DNA from 3 places in the Clostridium sp. 001 genome. Region 1 is predicted to be linked to each of the others. Evidence: riboswitches for the same ligand, from Rfam matches in the RefSeq annotation. Region 1 holds a riboswitch; each other region holds the start of a gene.

The links. Region 1 has a riboswitch for FMN ahead of ribD (bifunctional diaminohydroxyphosphoribosylaminopyrimidine deaminase/5-amino-6-(5-phosphoribosylamino)uracil reductase RibD). Riboswitches for the same ligand answer to the same signal wherever they lie in the genome.
Region 2: it holds a riboswitch for FMN, as region 1 does, so the genes downstream of both, B5S50_RS18890 (FGGY-family carbohydrate kinase) here and ribD (bifunctional diaminohydroxyphosphoribosylaminopyrimidine deaminase/5-amino-6-(5-phosphoribosylamino)uracil reductase RibD) in region 1, are expected to answer to the same signal.
Region 3: it holds a riboswitch for FMN, as region 1 does, so the genes downstream of both, B5S50_RS12565 (ECF transporter S component) here and ribD (bifunctional diaminohydroxyphosphoribosylaminopyrimidine deaminase/5-amino-6-(5-phosphoribosylamino)uracil reductase RibD) in region 1, are expected to answer to the same signal.

Annotation. Positions count from the first base shown of each region.
Region 1 is NZ_CP020473.1:197,544-203,397, reverse strand. It holds gene B5S50_RS00975 (chemotaxis protein CheW) at 1-296, shown strand, start outside; gene B5S50_RS00970 (methyl-accepting chemotaxis protein) at 317-1,972, shown strand; FMN riboswitch at 2,060-2,175, shown strand; gene ribD (bifunctional diaminohydroxyphosphoribosylaminopyrimidine deaminase/5-amino-6-(5-phosphoribosylamino)uracil reductase RibD) at 2,348-3,466, shown strand; gene B5S50_RS00960 (riboflavin synthase) at 3,482-4,138, shown strand; gene B5S50_RS00955 (bifunctional 3,4-dihydroxy-2-butanone-4-phosphate synthase/GTP cyclohydrolase II) at 4,191-5,396, shown strand; gene ribE (6,7-dimethyl-8-ribityllumazine synthase) at 5,418-5,854, shown strand, end outside.
Region 2 is NZ_CP020473.1:4,038,704-4,044,557, forward strand. It holds gene B5S50_RS18875 (YsnF/AvaK domain-containing protein) at 1-394, opposite strand, end outside; gene B5S50_RS18880 (YsnF/AvaK domain-containing protein) at 468-917, opposite strand; gene B5S50_RS18885 (YitT family protein) at 1,293-1,925, shown strand; FMN riboswitch at 1,989-2,102, shown strand; gene B5S50_RS18890 (FGGY-family carbohydrate kinase) at 2,262-3,782, shown strand; tRNA gene B5S50_RS18895 (tRNA-Met) at 4,060-4,135, shown strand; rRNA gene B5S50_RS18900 (16S ribosomal RNA) at 4,794-5,854, shown strand, end outside.
Region 3 is NZ_CP020473.1:2,657,861-2,663,714, reverse strand. It holds gene B5S50_RS12570 (hypothetical protein) at 1-1,731, opposite strand, end outside; gene B5S50_RS12565 (ECF transporter S component) at 1,840-2,466, opposite strand; FMN riboswitch at 2,554-2,670, opposite strand; gene B5S50_RS12560 (Tex family protein) at 3,015-5,180, opposite strand; gene B5S50_RS12555 (M28 family metallopeptidase) at 5,344-5,854, shown strand, end outside.

The DNA of each region.
Region 1 (5,854 bases):
AAATAATACCTGTAATGGATATTAGGTTAAGATTTAAAAAGAAACCAATAGAGTATAATGACAGAACATGTATTATTGTAATTCAGATTGAAGAGATTTATGTAGGACTTATTGTAGATGGTGTATCTGAGGTAATAGATATACCTGATTGTGAAATTGTAGACCCTCCTGAAATCAGCAAAATCAAAAATAAGTTTATAAAGGGTATAGGAAAAGTTCAAAATAATGTAAAACTACTTTTGGATTGTGACGAACTGTTAAACCACGAAGATGTAGATAGTTTAAGTAATATTTAATGCAAAAGGAGTGGATGGATGTGAAATTATTTAATAATTTAAAAATAGGTATAAGGCTATTTGTAGGATTTTTTTTAATTGTACTTATAGCGTGTATAATTGGAATATTTGGATTAATCAATATGAATAAAATCAATAATTTAGACACTCAATTATATGAAAATATGACAGTTCCGCTGGGAAAATTGACTGAAGTTACTTTATCTTCTGGGGATATAAGAGCAAATTTAAGGGATGTTGTTTTAGCAGATAACCAATCGGATATAAATCAAATTGTAAATAAGATAAATTCTTTTAGCACTGATTTTGATAGACAATTAGATGAATTTTCAAAGTCAACTTTGACTGATTCCGGGAAAGAGGCAGTTGATAATCTTAAATCCTCTAAAGCAAAGTATATGGAAATATCCAATGACGTTATTGATATGGCAAAAAAAGGCGATAACAAAAGTGCAATAAGTTTAATTCATACTAAGCTTACTGCAGTACAGAACGATGTTCGAACTAGTTTAAAAAAGATTATAAATTTAGAGGAGACTAATGGAAGAAACTTATCGGTAAGCAATAATAAAACAGCAAGTGCAAGTGGAAAACTTATTTTAATTTTTATAATTATAGGAGTGATTGCTGCTGCATTACTAGGAACAATTATTTCACTATCTATAATAAGACCAATTAGGGAGCTTATGATTTCTACAGATAAAGTTGCAGATGGAGATCTAAATGTAAATATAGATACTAGTAGAAAAGATGAAATAGGAATACTTGCCAGGTCATTTAAAAAGATGAATGATAATTTAAATGAAGTTGTAACAAATATTCAAGCTGCGGCAAACCAGGTGGCTGTCAGTGCAAAACAGGTATCAGATTCGGGTATAGCTCTTTCTCAAGGATCTACGGAACAAGCAAGTTCTGTAGAGGAATTGACGGCTTCTGTAGAAGAGATTTCTTCACAAATAAGGCTTAATGCGGGTAATGCAGGTAAGGCAAATGAATTGACTGAACAGGTGAAAGATAATGCAGTTAAGGGAAATTCACATATGGATGAAATGCTTAAAAGTATGGATGATATAAATTCAGCTTCAGGTAATATATCTAAGGTTATAAAGGCTATAGATGATATTGCTTTTCAGACAAATATTCTGGCTCTAAACGCTGCTGTTGAAGCTGCGAGGGCAGGCAGGTATGGTAAAGGTTTTGCAGTAGTTGCTGAAGAAGTAAGAAATTTAGCTGCAAAGTCACGGGATGCTGCAAAAGAAACTACTGCATTAATAGAAGATTCCATTAAAAAGGTGGACACAGGTACTAAAATTGCAAATAAAACGGCCGAAGCTCTTGGTGAAATTGTAGAAGGAGTTGCAAAAGTAGCAGATTTTGTAGAAAGCATAGCAGTAGCTTCTAATGAACAGGCGACCGGTGCAGAGCAGATTAACAGCGGAATAATGGAGGTATCCCAGGTGATTCAAGAAAATTGTGCTACATCTGAAGAAAGTGCAGCAGCAAGTGAAGAACTTTCAAGTCAGGCGGATATTATGCTGGAACAAGTTAAGAAATTTAAAATAAGAAGAGAAAATTCTAGTTATGATAAAGTGGGAAATATAAATTCAGAAGTACTTAATATGTTAAAAGATATGGAAGCAAAAAAGAAATATCATGGAATTGATTTAGGAGAGTAAGAATAAAAAACATAAAAAATTGTAAAATTACCATTGACAATAGAAAAAAATAGGTATATATTGAAAGCATAATAAAACTTAATAAAGTTAAACTTTCGGGGCAGGGTGAAATTCCCGATCGGCGGTATAGTCCGCGAGCTTTTATAGCATGAACTGGTTTGATTCCAGTACCGACAGTAAAGTCTGGATAAAAGAAAGTAAAGATATAGTTTAAGCTATGTTTTTATGTGTTTTGTAATTTTATTCCCTGAAGGTTGCTTCAGGGAATTTTTATATGCAAAATTTCAATAAAAGTGGGGGTTCTATAAATAGGCAATGTTATATTTTTATAAAAAAGTAAATAAATATATAATTTAAATTATGGAAGTGAATCTTATGGAAAAAGAAAATACAGATGAAAAGTATATGAAAGAAGCTTTAAAACTAGCTTTATTGGGAAAAGGATTTGTTAATCCAAACCCCCTTGTGGGAGCTGTGATAGTTAAAAATGGAAAGATAATAGGAAAAGGTTATCATAGGTTTTTTGGAGGGCCTCATGCAGAAGTATATGCACTTAGAGAAGCAGGAGATAATGCAAAAGGTGCAGATTTGTATGTAACTTTAGAACCTTGTTCACATTATGGAAAAACTCCGCCTTGTGCAAAAGCTATAGTAGAAGCTGGAATAAAAAGGGTAGTAATAGGAAGTGTAGATCCAAATCCTCTTGTATCAGGAAGAGGTGTAAAAATTTTAAGAGATAAAAATATAGAAGTAGTTACCGGGGTTATGGAAAGAGAAGCTGTAAAAATAAATGAGATATTTATGAATTATATAAAGTCAAAGTTACCTTTTGTAATTTTAAAAGCGGGAGTCACTTTAGATGGGAAAATAGCTACAGTTAGTGGTGAATCCAAATGGATAACAGGTGAAAAATCAAGGTTAAAAGTTCACCAGATGCGAAATAGAGTTATGGCAATTATGGTTGGAGTAGGTACTATGATTTTAGATGACCCTCTTTTAACTACAAGGCTTGAAGAAAAGTGCAAAAGTCCTAAGGCTGTAATTGTAGACTCAAAGCTGAGAGTACCTGTTGAATCTCAAATTTTTAAAACCTCTCATGAAAGGGAAATAATAATAGCATGTACAGAAAAGTTTGATAAGGACAAGGCAGAGTCTTTAAAATCTATGGGAGTAAATATAGTTGTCTGTCCAGAAAATAAAGAAGGAAGGGTGGATTTAAAATATTTAACTAAAGAACTTGGAGAAATGGGTATAGATAGTGTACTTATTGAGGGAGGCGCAGAACTTAATTTTTCTGCACTTAAGTCTGGAATTGTAAATAAAGTTATTTATTTTATTGCACCTAAAATACTTGGAGGTAAGAATGCTAAAACTTCAGTTGAAGGATATGGAATTGAAAACCTCTCAGACAGTATAAAATTAAGAGATATATGCGCAGAAAATGTGGGAGAGGATATTATGATACAAGCCTATGTAATGAATGCTGAAAATTAGAAAGAAGGGATAAACTTGTTTACTGGTCTGGTAGAAGAAATAGGAGAAATATTAAAAGTATCAAAGAGAAGAAATTCTTCAAAAGTGTCCATAAAAGTAGGAAATTTACTAGATGGAGTTAAACTGGGAGACAGCATTGCTGTAAATGGAACTTGTGTTACTGTAGTTGATTTAAAAAAGGATTCTTTTACTGTAGATATTATGGCTGAAACCTTGAGAATGAGCAGTTTAAAAGATTTAAAAATAGGAAGCAAAGTTAACCTGGAAAGGGCTCTAAGGCTTGGAGATAGATTAGGTGGACATATAGTAAGTGGACATATAGATGGTACTGGAAAAATTATAGATGTGAGAGAAGAGGACATCTCAACCTGGATAGATATAGAGGCGTCTTCTGATTTACTTAGATATATAGTACGAAAAGGTTCTGTGACTATAGATGGTGTGAGCCTTACTGTAGCAGAATTAAATAAAAATTGTTTTAGTGTGTCCCTTATACCCCATACTAAGATGGAAACTATTTTAGATTATAAAAAAATAGGGGATTTAGTAAATATAGAGTGTGATTTAATAGGAAAATATGTAGAAAAAATGGTTTTGAATCCAAAAAAAGAGCCAGAAAAAAGCGGCAGTATAGATGCTTTAAAACTAAAGGAATATGGCTTTATGCAATAAGGCATTTTCTTTTAGATGCCTAAACATTTATTTTTGAAGGGAGATAAAAATCATGAATTTTAAATTTGATACTATAGAAGATGCAATAAAAGATCTTAAACAAGGGAAAATGATCATAATTGTAGATGATGAGGGAAGAGAAAATGAAGGTGATTTAGTTATACCTGCAGAAAAGGCAACTGGAGAAAATATTAATTTTATGATCAAATATGCAAAAGGCCTCTTGTGTGCACCAATTGAAGAAGAAATAGCAGTAAAGCTTGGATTAAATCCTATGGTTCAGCACAATACAGACAATCATGAAACAGCATTTACTGTAACTGTTGACTATAAAGATACTACAACGGGAATATCAGCTTTTGAAAGGGCACATACCATAAATATGATAGCTGCTTCAAATTCTAAAGATGACTTCAGAAGACCAGGACACATATTTCCGCTTATAGCTAAGGAAAATGGAGTGTTTGACAGAACTGGTCATACGGAAGCTTCAGTCGACTTAGCTAAGCTTGCAGGATTTAAAGGTGCAGCAGCAATATGTGAAATAATAAAAGATGATGGAACTATGGCAAGAAGAGATGACTTGATGGAGTTTACTAAAGAACATAATTTAAAAATTGTTACTATAGTGGATTTAATAGCCTATAGAAAGAAAACAGAGAAATTAGTTAAAAGAGTGGCTTCTGCTAATCTTCCAACTAGATTTGGAAAATTTAAAATTATAGGTTACAAAAATATATTAAACGGTGATGAGCATGTGTGTCTTGTAAAGGGAGATAACTTTGAAAAAGAACCTGTCCTTGTAAGAGTACATTCAGAGTGCCTTACGGGAGATGTATTCCATTCACTTAGATGCGATTGTGGACAGCAGCTTCAATCTGCGCTTAAACAGATAGAAAAAGAAGGCAAAGGTGTACTTTTATATATGAGTCAAGAAGGAAGAGGCATAGGAATTTTAAATAAGATAAAAGCTTATAAGCTTCAAGAAAATGGAATGGATACAGTAGAGGCAAATTTAGCATTGGGATTTCCAGCAGATATGCGTGATTATGGGATAGGAGCACAAATACTTGAAGATATAGGTATTAAAAAAATAAAACTTCTTACGAATAATCCAAAGAAAATTGAGGGACTTTCAGATTATGGATTGGAAATAGTAGAGAGAGTACCTATTGAAGTAGATTGTTCACAGGAAAGTAAGAGATATATGAGAACTAAACGAGAAAAGATGGGACATTTATTAAAATTATATAAATAAAAATAGAAAAGAGGATTATTTATGAAGATGTATGAAGGAAAATTAGTTGCAGAAGGTTTAAAATTTGGAATTGTAATTGCAAGATTTAATGAATTTATAGGCACGAAATTGTTAGAGGGTGCTTTAGATTGTTTAAAAAGACATGGAGCACAAGAAGAAGACATTGAGGTAGCCTGGGTTCCAGGAGCCTTTGAAATACCAATGGTTTCAAAGAAAATGGCTTTTTCTAAAAAGTATGATGCAGTTATTTGTCTGGGAGCAGTAATAAGAGGACAAACACCTCATTTTGATTATGTATCAAATGAAGTATCAAAGGGAGTAGCAAGCGTTTCCCTTGAAAGCGGCATGCCAGTAATATTTAGTGTTCTTACCACAGATAATATAGAGCAAGCTGTAGAAAGAGCAGGAACTAAAGGTGGAAATAAAGGATATGATGGAGCTATGTCAGCTATAGAAAT
Region 2 (5,854 bases), 770 kb from region 1:
ATTTTTTATTGTCAATCACACTTGGAGATCCGGAGACTTTAATCTTAGCTTCCTCCTTTTTTAAGGTTTCTTCAATATGATGGATTTCTTCAATTTGTTGTTTATATATGGATACATCTTTTAAAATGACTTTATGTTTTGAAAAATCCACCTGTTCCTCACTCAAAGGGATGCGTATAAATTCAGTAGAAATATTTTTACGTTGTACATCAGCTGAGGCAAAGGTCTCTTTCTCAATTACAAGTTCTTCGTGTACAACAGGTATAGTAAAATTTTTTTCTTCTGTGAAAGTCTCTTTATGAATTTTTACGTTTCCTGTTTGTATCCACTTTTTTGCTATATCAAGTTGTTCTTTTTTAATTTCAAGAGTTGTACTATTATTTGTATTTACCATAAGTTTTGTCCTCCAATTGTTTAGAAAGACACCTCACGAATTGTGTACAATTTGTGAGGTGTCTCAAATTTAACTAGCTCTGGTTACTTGTACTGTCAACTACATTAGGATCGCCAATTTTATTTACTTTAACTTCTTCTCGTTTAAGAGTTTCATCTATATGCTCTGTATTTTCTATGGCACGCTTATGAGCTGAAACTTCTCCTGATACCACTGTGTGCTTATTTACATCAACTTTTTCTTCACTGACAGGAATTTTAATACTTTCCTCATCAGTTATAGGAGAATCGGAGGCTTCATTGTCTAGATTTCTTCTTTCAATTACGACTTCTTCACGTGTTACAGGGACATCTACACTTTTTTTCTCTTCTATGATTTCTTTGCTAAGCTCTACTTCACCTTTTTGAACTTTATTTTTAGTAATGTCAAGTTCTTCCTTACGGAGACGAAGTTTTGCTTCATCCTCGTCAGTATCTCTTTTATTATCATCATTGTTTCCCCAAAATCCATTTAATATACTCATATATAGACACCTCCTTAAATAATGACCATTTATATATTGCCCTTTGCAAAGTATATTATCCTGTCTGAATGTTGGAAATATGTTAAAGAAAAGGTTCGAGAGTAATTAAAAGTGTCATAGATTTTCATAAAATTTTTACTAAGACTTATGTACAAAATATTTAAATGAACTTTATTATTGTAAGAATATGTATCCATATAAGTTGATTTTTAATTTATAAAGTTTATATAATAGTATTGTTACTATTTATATACAATATACGAAGGAAGTGAAAAAAGTAAATAAACAGTAGCTAAAATTTATAATTTCTACTAAATAGAGTGGTTAAATTTAAAAATGTAAATTTATAGCAAAATTAAGAATCGAGGAATGCATATGAAAAAATTTTATCGAGGAATGATGTACTGTATCGGACTTGTGATACTTGCATTAGGAATTATTTTGAATACAAAAACAGGTCTCGGAGTATCACCTATAATTTCCATACCATATTCTATCTCAAAAATTTGGAATATAAACTTGGGAAATGCAACTATGTGTATTTACATACTGTGTGTAGCTGGACAAGCAGCCCTGCGTGGAAAGGAATTTCGTCCATTTGACTTACTACAGGTTCCCATGAGTATTGTATTTAGCCGTATAATTAATATTTTTAATGATATAATAGTTATAAATTGTGATAACTTAATAATGAATTTGCTTTTGCTTGCAGCAGCAATTATGCTCACTGGAATTGGAGCATATATTACAGTTCAAATGAAGATTGTTCCAAATGCTGCAGATGGTTTTACACAGGCATTAGCAGAGCGAACTAAGAAAGGACTTGGACTGGCAAAAAATATAACAGATATATCAAGTGTTATAATCACTGTAGTTATTGGTTTGGTGTGTGCTGGAAAAATTGTTGGAATTGGCGTTGGAACTTTAGTGGCAGTTATCGGTGTTGGACGAGCTATTGCCTTAACTAATATGTTATTTGGAAAGAAAATGATTGCACTTGTAGATTAAGAAAATCATATGAGCATTGACAGAGAAAAAGCACAATGATATATTAATGGTAAAGTTATATAGAATATCCTTCGGGGTTGGGTGAAATTCCCTATCGGCGGTACAGCCCGCGAGCCATATGGCAGATTCGGTTAGATTCCGAAGCCGACAGTATAGTCTGGATGAAAGAAGGTGGATAAACAAGATGGACATGTTTATTATGTTTACAATCCCCTAGGAGAACCTAGGGGTTATTTTATTTTGCTTAAAATTAAACGTTAGATAGTATGATAAAGAAAAGAGGCGAATTTTAGGGGGAGGTTGCAATTTCTATGTATCTCTCACTAAATATATAAAATGGAACATTATTATCTTGCTTTTGATGCAGGAACTCAAAGTGTAAAGGTTGCTGTATATGATAAAAATATGAAGTGTGTAGCAAAATCGTCAAATAAGACAACTTTAAAATATCCTCATCCAGGATGGGTTGATATGGACGCAGATGAATATCTTTTACTTACAAAGCTTGGCATGAAGCAGTGCGTAGAACAGTTAAAAAAACAAGAAATTGATCCTAGCTTAATTAAAGCAATTATGGGGGATGGAATTATTTGTGGAATTGTGGGTATAGATGAAAGTGGAAAGGCAATTACACCTTACATAAACTATTTGGATTCAAGAACACAGAGTGATGCTGAAGTCCTTAAGAAATTGAATCTTGATATTTGGGGAAAGGAAACAGGAAATGCTGATCCAAACTGTATGTTTCCAGCACTGCATGCAAGATGGATCTTAGCAAATAATAAAGAATTTCAAAAAAGAGGCAAAAAATTTGTCCATAATGCTCCCTATATTTTGATGAATCTTGCAGGTTTAGAGAGTGAGGATGCTTTTGTTGATTGGGGAACTATGTCGGGATGGGGCCTTGGATATTGTGTATATGAAAAGGAATGGTCTGATAAACAGCTTGATATATTAGGGATAGCTAAAAGCTATATGCCTAAGATTGTAAGGCCCTGGAATATTATTGGTACGTTATCGGAAAGTGCGGCAAAGGAAACGGGATGTCCTCATGGCATACCAATTTGTGCTGGTGCAGGTGATACAATGCAGTCCATGCTGGGAAGTGGAATTCTTGAAGCAAATAAGGCTGTAGATGTTGCAGGAACTTGTGCCATGTTCTGTGTCTCTACAAATGGGATTATTCCAGAGCTTAGTCAAAGAGGAAGTGAATTGATTTTTAACAGCGGTACTTTAGAAAATACATATTTTTACTGGGGATTTGTTAGAACTGGAGGTCTGGCACTGCGTTGGTTTAAGGATAACATTTGTCAAAAATCTGATGATGATAGCTATTATAAACTGCTTAGCAGAGGAGCGGAAAAGGTTGTACCGGGATGCAATGGTGTGATTTTCTTACCATATTTAACTGGTGGATATGGTCAATTTTCAAAGATAAAAGGCTGTTTTTTCAACATGACCTTGGATACAGATCAATTTGTTTTATGGAGGTCTGTTTTGGAGGCCATTGCTTATGATTATATGGAAATTACAAATGATTATAGAAATGCTGGTATCAAAATAGACAGAATTACCGTTACCGAGGGTGGAAGTAGAGATGATTTGTGGAATCAAATTAAAGCAGACATTATGCAAAGTGAAACAATTACACTAGAAGTCTCAGGAGGTGCTGTACTTACAGATTGTATTATTGGTGCATACGCAGCAGGTGATATAGAGGACTTAAAGAAGGCGCTTGTCAGCAATCTAAAAATTATCAATAAATATAGTCCAAATGCCAACAATTCAAATATATATAAGGAGCAGTATGCAATTAGAAAAAGTGTATTAAATGGTGTGGTTAGCAACATAAAGTGATAAAAAGGGGTTAGCAGTTAATTGCTAATCTCTTTTTCATAATGAGCTGACTGATACTAATTGAGGGTTAATACTTATTTTCAGCAAACTATGTCAGGTGTGTCACTATATGAATTATTGGGTATATAGAAGAATAATGAGGTATTGCTGCAATATTGTATGGTAAACACCGAATATTGCTAATTGCTTATATCTGCATATATGATAAGATATGACTTGTCGCTTCGAGAAGCGGCCAGTACAACCAAGGATAGTTGTTAATATAAATGTATAATGACGCGGGGTGGAGCAGTTGGTAGCTCGTTGGGCTCATAACCCAAAGGTCGTAGGTTCAAGTCCTGCTCCCGCAACCAAGAGTATTACAGCAATTCAGTTTGCATAGTACTATATAAAAGTTATTAATTATATTACTAAAAGAATATATAATGTAATAAATAGCCTGGAAATAAATTACTAATTGACATGATAAAATAGATGTGATAAGATATAATTCCTGTCGCAACTGAACGATAACTTAGAAAGTTTAATTCATAGTAAATTACTAGTTGACAGGTTGAAACAAAGATGATATACTATAAAAGCTGTCGAAGTGAGACAGCAAAATGATCCTTGAAAATTAAACAGAGGAAGATATAAGTATAACTTATTTAGAATAAACCAGCAATTCTTTTGAGCTGCGAGAGCAGCTAAAAAAGTAATTTCGTAAGAATAATGTATTATATTTTACTAACAAGCTGAAATGTAATATATTAAAAATTGGTAGTAGCGAGCAAGACAAGGAAAAGTTTGAATGAGGAGCGGAACTTACTAACGTAATTGAGCACCGGAATGAAAGCTTTGACGCAGTATTGCGAAGCTAATAGCAATTTTCTAAAATCAATAATAACGAGTAGTTCAAGGAAAACCTCGAGCGAGGAGCGGAGTTTACTTAAGTAAATGAGCACCACAGCGAAAGGTTTGACGCAGAAATGCGAAGTTAGTATTGATTTTCTATAGAGCCATATAAACTTTTAAATTAAGAGTTTGATCCTGGCTCAGGACGAACGCTGGCGGCGTGCTTAACACATGCAAGTCGAGCGATGAAGCTCCTTCGGGAGTGGATTAGCGGCGGACGGGTGAGTAACACGTGGGTAACCTACCTCAAAGAGGGGGATAGCCTCCCGAAAGGGAGATTAATACCGCATAATAATCAGTTTTCACATGGAAATTGATTTAAAGGAGTAATCCGCTTTGAGATGGACCCGCGGCGCATTAGCTAGTTGGTAGGGTAACGGCCTACCAAGGCGACGATGCGTAGCCGACCTGAGAGGGTGATCGGCCACATTGGAACTGAGAGACGGTCCAGACTCCTACGGGAGGCAGCAGTGGGGAATATTGCACAATGGGCGAAAGCCTGATGCAGCAACGCCGCGTGAGTGAAGAAGGTTTTCGGATTGTAAAGCTCTGTCTTTGGGGACGATAATGACGGTACCCAAGGAGGAAGCCACGGCTAACTACGTGCCAGCAGCCGCGGTAATACGTAGGTGGCGAGCGTTGTCCGGAATTACTGGGCGTAAAGAGTGCGTAGGCGGATATTTAAGTGAGATGTGAAATACCCGGGCTTAACCCGGGCACTGCATTTCAAACTGGATATCTAGAGTGCGGGAGAGGAGAATGGAATTCCTAGTGTAGCGGTGAAATGCGTAGAGATTAGGAAGAACACCAGTGGCGAAGGCGATTCTCTGGACCGTAACTGACGCTGAGGCACGAAAGCGTGGGTAGCAAACAGGATTAGATACCCTGGTAGTCCACGCCGTAAACGATGAGTACTAGGTGTAGGAGGTATCGACCCCTTCTGTGCCGCAGTAAACACAATAAGTACTCCGCCTGGGAAGTACGATCGCAAGATTAAAACTCAAAGGAATTGACGGGGGCCCGCACAAGCAGCGGAGCATGTGGTTTAATTCGAAGCAACGCGAAGAACCTTACCTGGACTTGACATACCCTGAATATCTTAGAGATAAGAGAAGCCCTTCGGGGCAGGGATACAGGTGGTGCATGGTTGTCGTCAGCTCGTGTCGTGAGATGTTAGG
Region 3 (5,854 bases), 2.2 Mb from region 1:
ATCAGATAAGCTCTCCAGTACCCTTTTTTCAGTTTTCTTGAATAAATTAAGCCATTCCTTATTACATTTGATATCTATATCCATGTTACGATTTTTAACGCTTAAATATGCATCTACTGTACCCATATTTTCAGTACTTACAGAAGTTACTATTTTTACATTAGTAGAATCTATTTTTTTCCCTTTTTTCCTCTCATCCTTAATCATCAGTTTACATTGATAATCTTGTTGATTTAAATTTATAGGGACATCCATATAATAGTATGAATTAGAGACAGTATTAAATACCTTAAAATCATTCATGTTATTGTTAAGCACTTGTGCAATATTTCCACTAAGTTGATTTTTGGCATCTCCTTTTTGATCTAAAACTGTTCTTATAATATCCTTCATCTCACTGGTCTTTATGTTTATCTGTTCTTTTATCTGGCTTACAATGTCATCCATACCATTTTGCTTTGTAAAATTATTATGATGAGGACTTTCAACCTTACTACCTTCCTTTTCAAAAAACTTTAAAGCCGTATTTGAAATATCTTTTTGTTCCGAATTCTCTATACCCTTGGAAGAAATGCCTTTATCTGTACCTGTTTTTTGTTCTATATTTTTAGGAGAAATATCTTTATCTATACTTGTCTGCTTCTCCATGCCTTTAGAGGAAATATCCTCTTTTACGTTAGATGGTTGTTTTATATTTAGGGATTGAGTTTTTTCTTCACCTACTGAATTTTTGATTTTATTTAAAATCTCATTTAACTTACTTACATCCAATCCCTCACTATTTAAAACAGTTTTATTTTCTAAACCAGCCTTTTCTATACCTGTTCTACTAACAGTGCCTTTTTCATTCTGTGTAGAAGCAGTATTCTCCTTAGTCGGTATATTTATTGCTTTACTGTCACTATCTTCACTTCTATATACTTCAGCTTGGGCTTTTTCAGAAATAACTTTTAGATTGTCTTTTGTACCTTCAACTTGGTTTGGGGTTTGTACATTAGTGGAATTCTGTCCAGATAGAGTTTCTCCCAAGAACTTTATTTCATTATATATTGTGCCGTCTTTTTTGAATACATTGTTAAAACTTTTTATATTATCTTCACTTAGTTCCATATTGTTTTCCAGGAAAGTAAGCAAATCATCACCACTTATCTGTTTTAGTTGAGTAAAAAAATTTTTTAATGTACTGGTGGTAAATTTACCTTCTGTGCTTTCAGGGGATATGCCTCTACTATCTAAATATTTATCTATAAACTCATTCTCTTCATTAGGATCATTTTTTATTTTGTCTATAAAATCCAGGGTAGTTTTTATATTAGAAATATTGCTTTTGGTAAGTGGTATTCCGTGCTTAAGCATGCTTTTTACAAGCTGGTAGTCATCACTGCTTAAATTAAGATCACCGGACTCTCTAATAAAACTATCTATAGAATCTTTGCCTCCGCTTTGTTCTCCATCTTGTGAGTTCACAATTTTTAATTTAAGCTTTCCATTTTCGAACCCTTGTACTTCTAATCTTACAAGCTTATTTGGCAAAAAATCTACTGGGTTTTCTATCTCTGCAGAAAATTGCCATCCATCTAAAAGTTTTAAAAGTATTTCTCCTGTAGACTTTTTTAGATCTAAAATCCTAGCAGAAAATCTTTCACCTACTTCAAAAGATAATTTAGTAGATATACGCTTGTTATCTACATTATAACTACTGTTTATATTCCATATACCTGGCAAATTCATCACCCTTTATAAATTTATTCTCTTTTTAAGTTATGTATAAATTATCGTACAAAAATGTTTTTTCATAAAGATAAAATAAAAAAATCTGGGATAAACCCAGATTTTCTTTTAATTATTATGTTCTGCCAAACCTCTACTTTTACTCTGCTCTTGTTTCAATACCGGTGATACACTCTTATACAAAACTAGTGTAAGTGCTGTAAGTAATACTCCTTTTAATAAATTAAAAGGTACAATAGCAAATAATATCAAGGTATTTATATCTGTTATACTTCCATTTACTTTTCCTGCTGCTGCTACCATTGCGCTTATAGGGAAATTAAGTACTTTTTCATAAAGTGGAAGTAATACAAAGTAATTTAACACTGCAGCAGATACTGACATAGCAATAGTTGCCGCCCCAAGACTAATTGCTGCTGTCTTTTTAGTTTTATGTCTGTTATATAAATATCCTGCTGTAAACACTAAAACTGAACCCACTGCAAAATTTGCAAACTCTCCTATAAATGCTGTTTTCCCATCAAATATTCCATGAAGTATATTCTTTAAAAGCTCTATGGCAACTCCAGCTCCAGGTCCAAGTGCAAAAGTACCTATTAAAGCCGGTAAGTCACTTATATCAATCTGCAAAAACGATGGGAACACAGGAATTACAACTTCTATGAACATAAGTAAAAATCCAATTACACCTAACAATGATATCTTTACTAGTCTGTTTAACTTATTGCCTCTCATATCTAACATCCCCCTAAAATATTGTGTATAACCTTCTAAGGTAAGTAAAAAAGCCCTGATAAAATATCAGGGCTAATAAACGCTGCATTTTACCTTCTTTCATCCAGACTCTACTGTCGGCCTCGGAATCTCACCGAATCATACCAATTATGGCTCGCGGGCTATACCGCCGGTGGGGAATTACACCCCGCCCTGAAGATTATATTTTAAATTTTCAAATTTATTATAATACTTTTACCAGCACATTTCAACATATTCTTAAAATAACTTTTATCCAATGATTACCTGATCCAATAGTCCTATAGCCTCTCTTTGTCCGATCGCTACCATTGCTAACACCCCCATCGCACGCAGCGAAAGCAACTATCACCAAATCAAAGATTTGGGATATCTGCTTTTCTTCAAAGTGAGGTATAAGCACTGCTACGCGCCTGGATAAGCTCTTCCCCTAAAGGATAACGTATTCTAAGTGCTAAAGACACTAAGCATACTGTTAATAAGGTTCAGATGGAGAAAAGGTATTCCTTATAAGCAAACTCCACCTGAACCTAAGAATCACTTGATTTCATACTAAGTGATATTCTCTTTCTCTTTTCATCTACTTCAAGTACAGTTACCTGAACTATATCTCCTACCTGAACTATATCAAGTGGATGCTTCACAAATTTATCTGACAACTGACTTATATGAATAAGTCCATCCTGATGAACTCCAATATCTACAAAAGCTCCAAAATCTGCTACATTTCTAACTGTACCTGTAAGTACCATTCCCGGTTTTAATTGATTAATGTCTATTATTCCAGTCTTAAGTATAGGTTTGGGAAGTTCTTCCCTTGGGTCTCTTCCCGGCTTTTTTATCTCTTTTATTATATCTTTCAGAGTTGGCTCACCTACATTAAGCTTTTTTGAAAGAACATCTATGCCTATTTTATCAACTCTATTATCTATACCTGAAAGTTCTCCATTTTTTAAATCTTCCATATTATATCCAATGGTTTCCAAAAGCCCTTTTGCTGCATCATAAGATTCAGGATGAACAGAAGTATTGTCAAGGGGCTCACCGCTTTCCATTACCCTTAGAAATCCTGCACACTGTTCAAAAGCCTTGGCTCCCAATCTTTTAACCTTTAAAAGCTCTTTTCTGTTTTTAAATTTACCATTTTCTTCTCTATAAGCTACAATGTTTGATGCTATAGCAGTATTTATTCCAGATATATATGATAGAAGAGAAGGCGTTGCTATATTTAGATCTACACCTACACTATTTACACAATCTTCTACAATTCCCTTTAAAGATTCATCCAATTTCTTTGGTGCAACATCATGCTGGTACTGTCCTACCCCTATGGATTTAGGGTCTATTTTAACAAGCTCTGCTAAAGGATCTTGAAGTCTCCTGCCTATAGATATAGCTCCCCTCAAAGATACATTTATATCTGGGTATTCCTTTGCTGCAAGTTCTGATGCAGAATAAATTGAGGCTCCTGCTTCAGATACAATTACATAATACAGGTCTTTTCCTTTCTCTTCTTTAACTTCTTTTATAAGTTTTCCAATCAGTTCTTCAGATTCCCTGCTAGCAGTTCCGTTTCCAAGGGATACAACATTTACATCGTATTTATATACTAGCTCTTTTAGTTTCTTTATAGATCCTTCCACATCATTTTGAGGTGCAGTAGCATATACTATTGCGGTATCTAATAATTTACCTGTATCGTCCAATACTGCAATTTTACATCCATTTCTAAAACCAGGGTCATAGCCAAGTACATTTTTTCCCTTTATAGGTGATTGCATCAAAAGTGCCTTCAAATTGGCTTTAAATATTTTTATAGCACCTTCTTCTCCCATATCTGTAAGTTGTGATCTTATTTCTCTTTCAATAGACGGGTAAATTAGTCTCTTTAACGAATCCTCTACACTTTTTTCTATATAAGTATCTGTTATATTATTTCCTTTAAGAGATTGATTTTTTAAGTAAATTTCTATATTCTCCATATCACAACTTATCTTTACAGATAAAACTTTTTCCTTTTCCCCTCTATTTATAGCTAGTATTCTATGAGGTGGAATAAACTTAACTGCTTCTCTATAATCATAGTACATTTCATAAGGAGTTGGTTCTTTGCTCTCACCCTTCGTTTCAATTATTCCATTTTCCCAAACAAATTTTCTTATCCATTTTCTATACTTTGCTTCATCAGAAATAACTTCACTTATTATGTCAACTGCACCTGATAGTGCATCTTCTGAAGACTCAACGCCCTTTTCCTCATTTATAAATTTTTCTGCATACTTTTCTATATCATCTTGAAAGTTCCCAGCTAAAATGACTTCTGAGATAGGCTTAAGTCCCTTTTCCTGTGCAATAGTTGCTCTGGTTCTCTTCTTTGGTTTATATGGTCTATATATGTCTTCTACTTCTGTTAAAGTGCTGCTGTGCTCTATAGAATTCTTTAATTCTTCCGTAAGTTTTCCCTGCTCTTCTATTATCCTTATTACGTCTTCTTTTCTAGATTTAAGATTTCTAAGATATGTAAGCCTTTCTGCCAGTTTTCTTAAAGTTACATCACTCATGCTCCCTGTAAGCTCTTTTCTATATCTGGCTATAAAAGGTACTGTATTACCTGAATCTAAAAGTTCAATTACACTATTTATATATTTTTTATTTACACTAAGCTCTTCAGCTAATGTATCTATTATATTATCCATTTTTACCTCCTGGTTAATTTTATTTATCATAAATCTCTAAGCTAAAAGAAGGATTAAACATACTGAAAAAGTATAAATCAGCTAAAAATATATTACAACAGTTATATACACTTTGGCAAATTAATATATATTTAGAAACACATTATTTTAGAGGTTATTATTAATGAAAAAATTTATCTTTATGCTGCTATTAACTATATTTTGTATTATTTGTTCATTGAGTTTTCAATATTATTATTTTGTACATCCATTAAATTCTTCAAAAGTTAAAAATACTATTTCCTATTTATCCTCAGATAATTTTAAAGGAAGGCTTACTGGAACTTTGGAAAATTACGAAACAGCAGATTTTATAAAACATTATTTTAAAGCAGAAAATTTAAATCCTTACAATAAGGATTACCTACAATCCTTTAATGTAATTTACCCCGAAAAAATAGATGCCGCCCCATATCTCATAGTAAATGATAAAAATGGCTTTATAGTAAAACAGTATAAGTATGCTGCAGATTATAAAGAAGATATGCTAAACTTTAAAAATAGCAGTGTATCTTTTAAAAAAGATAATATTATTTCACTACCCAAAAACAGCTTTCAAGTGCAGACATCAAACCAATATTTTTTATTTTATACTCCCAAAAATGATAACTTAGATTTTAGAAGTTCCTTTATTT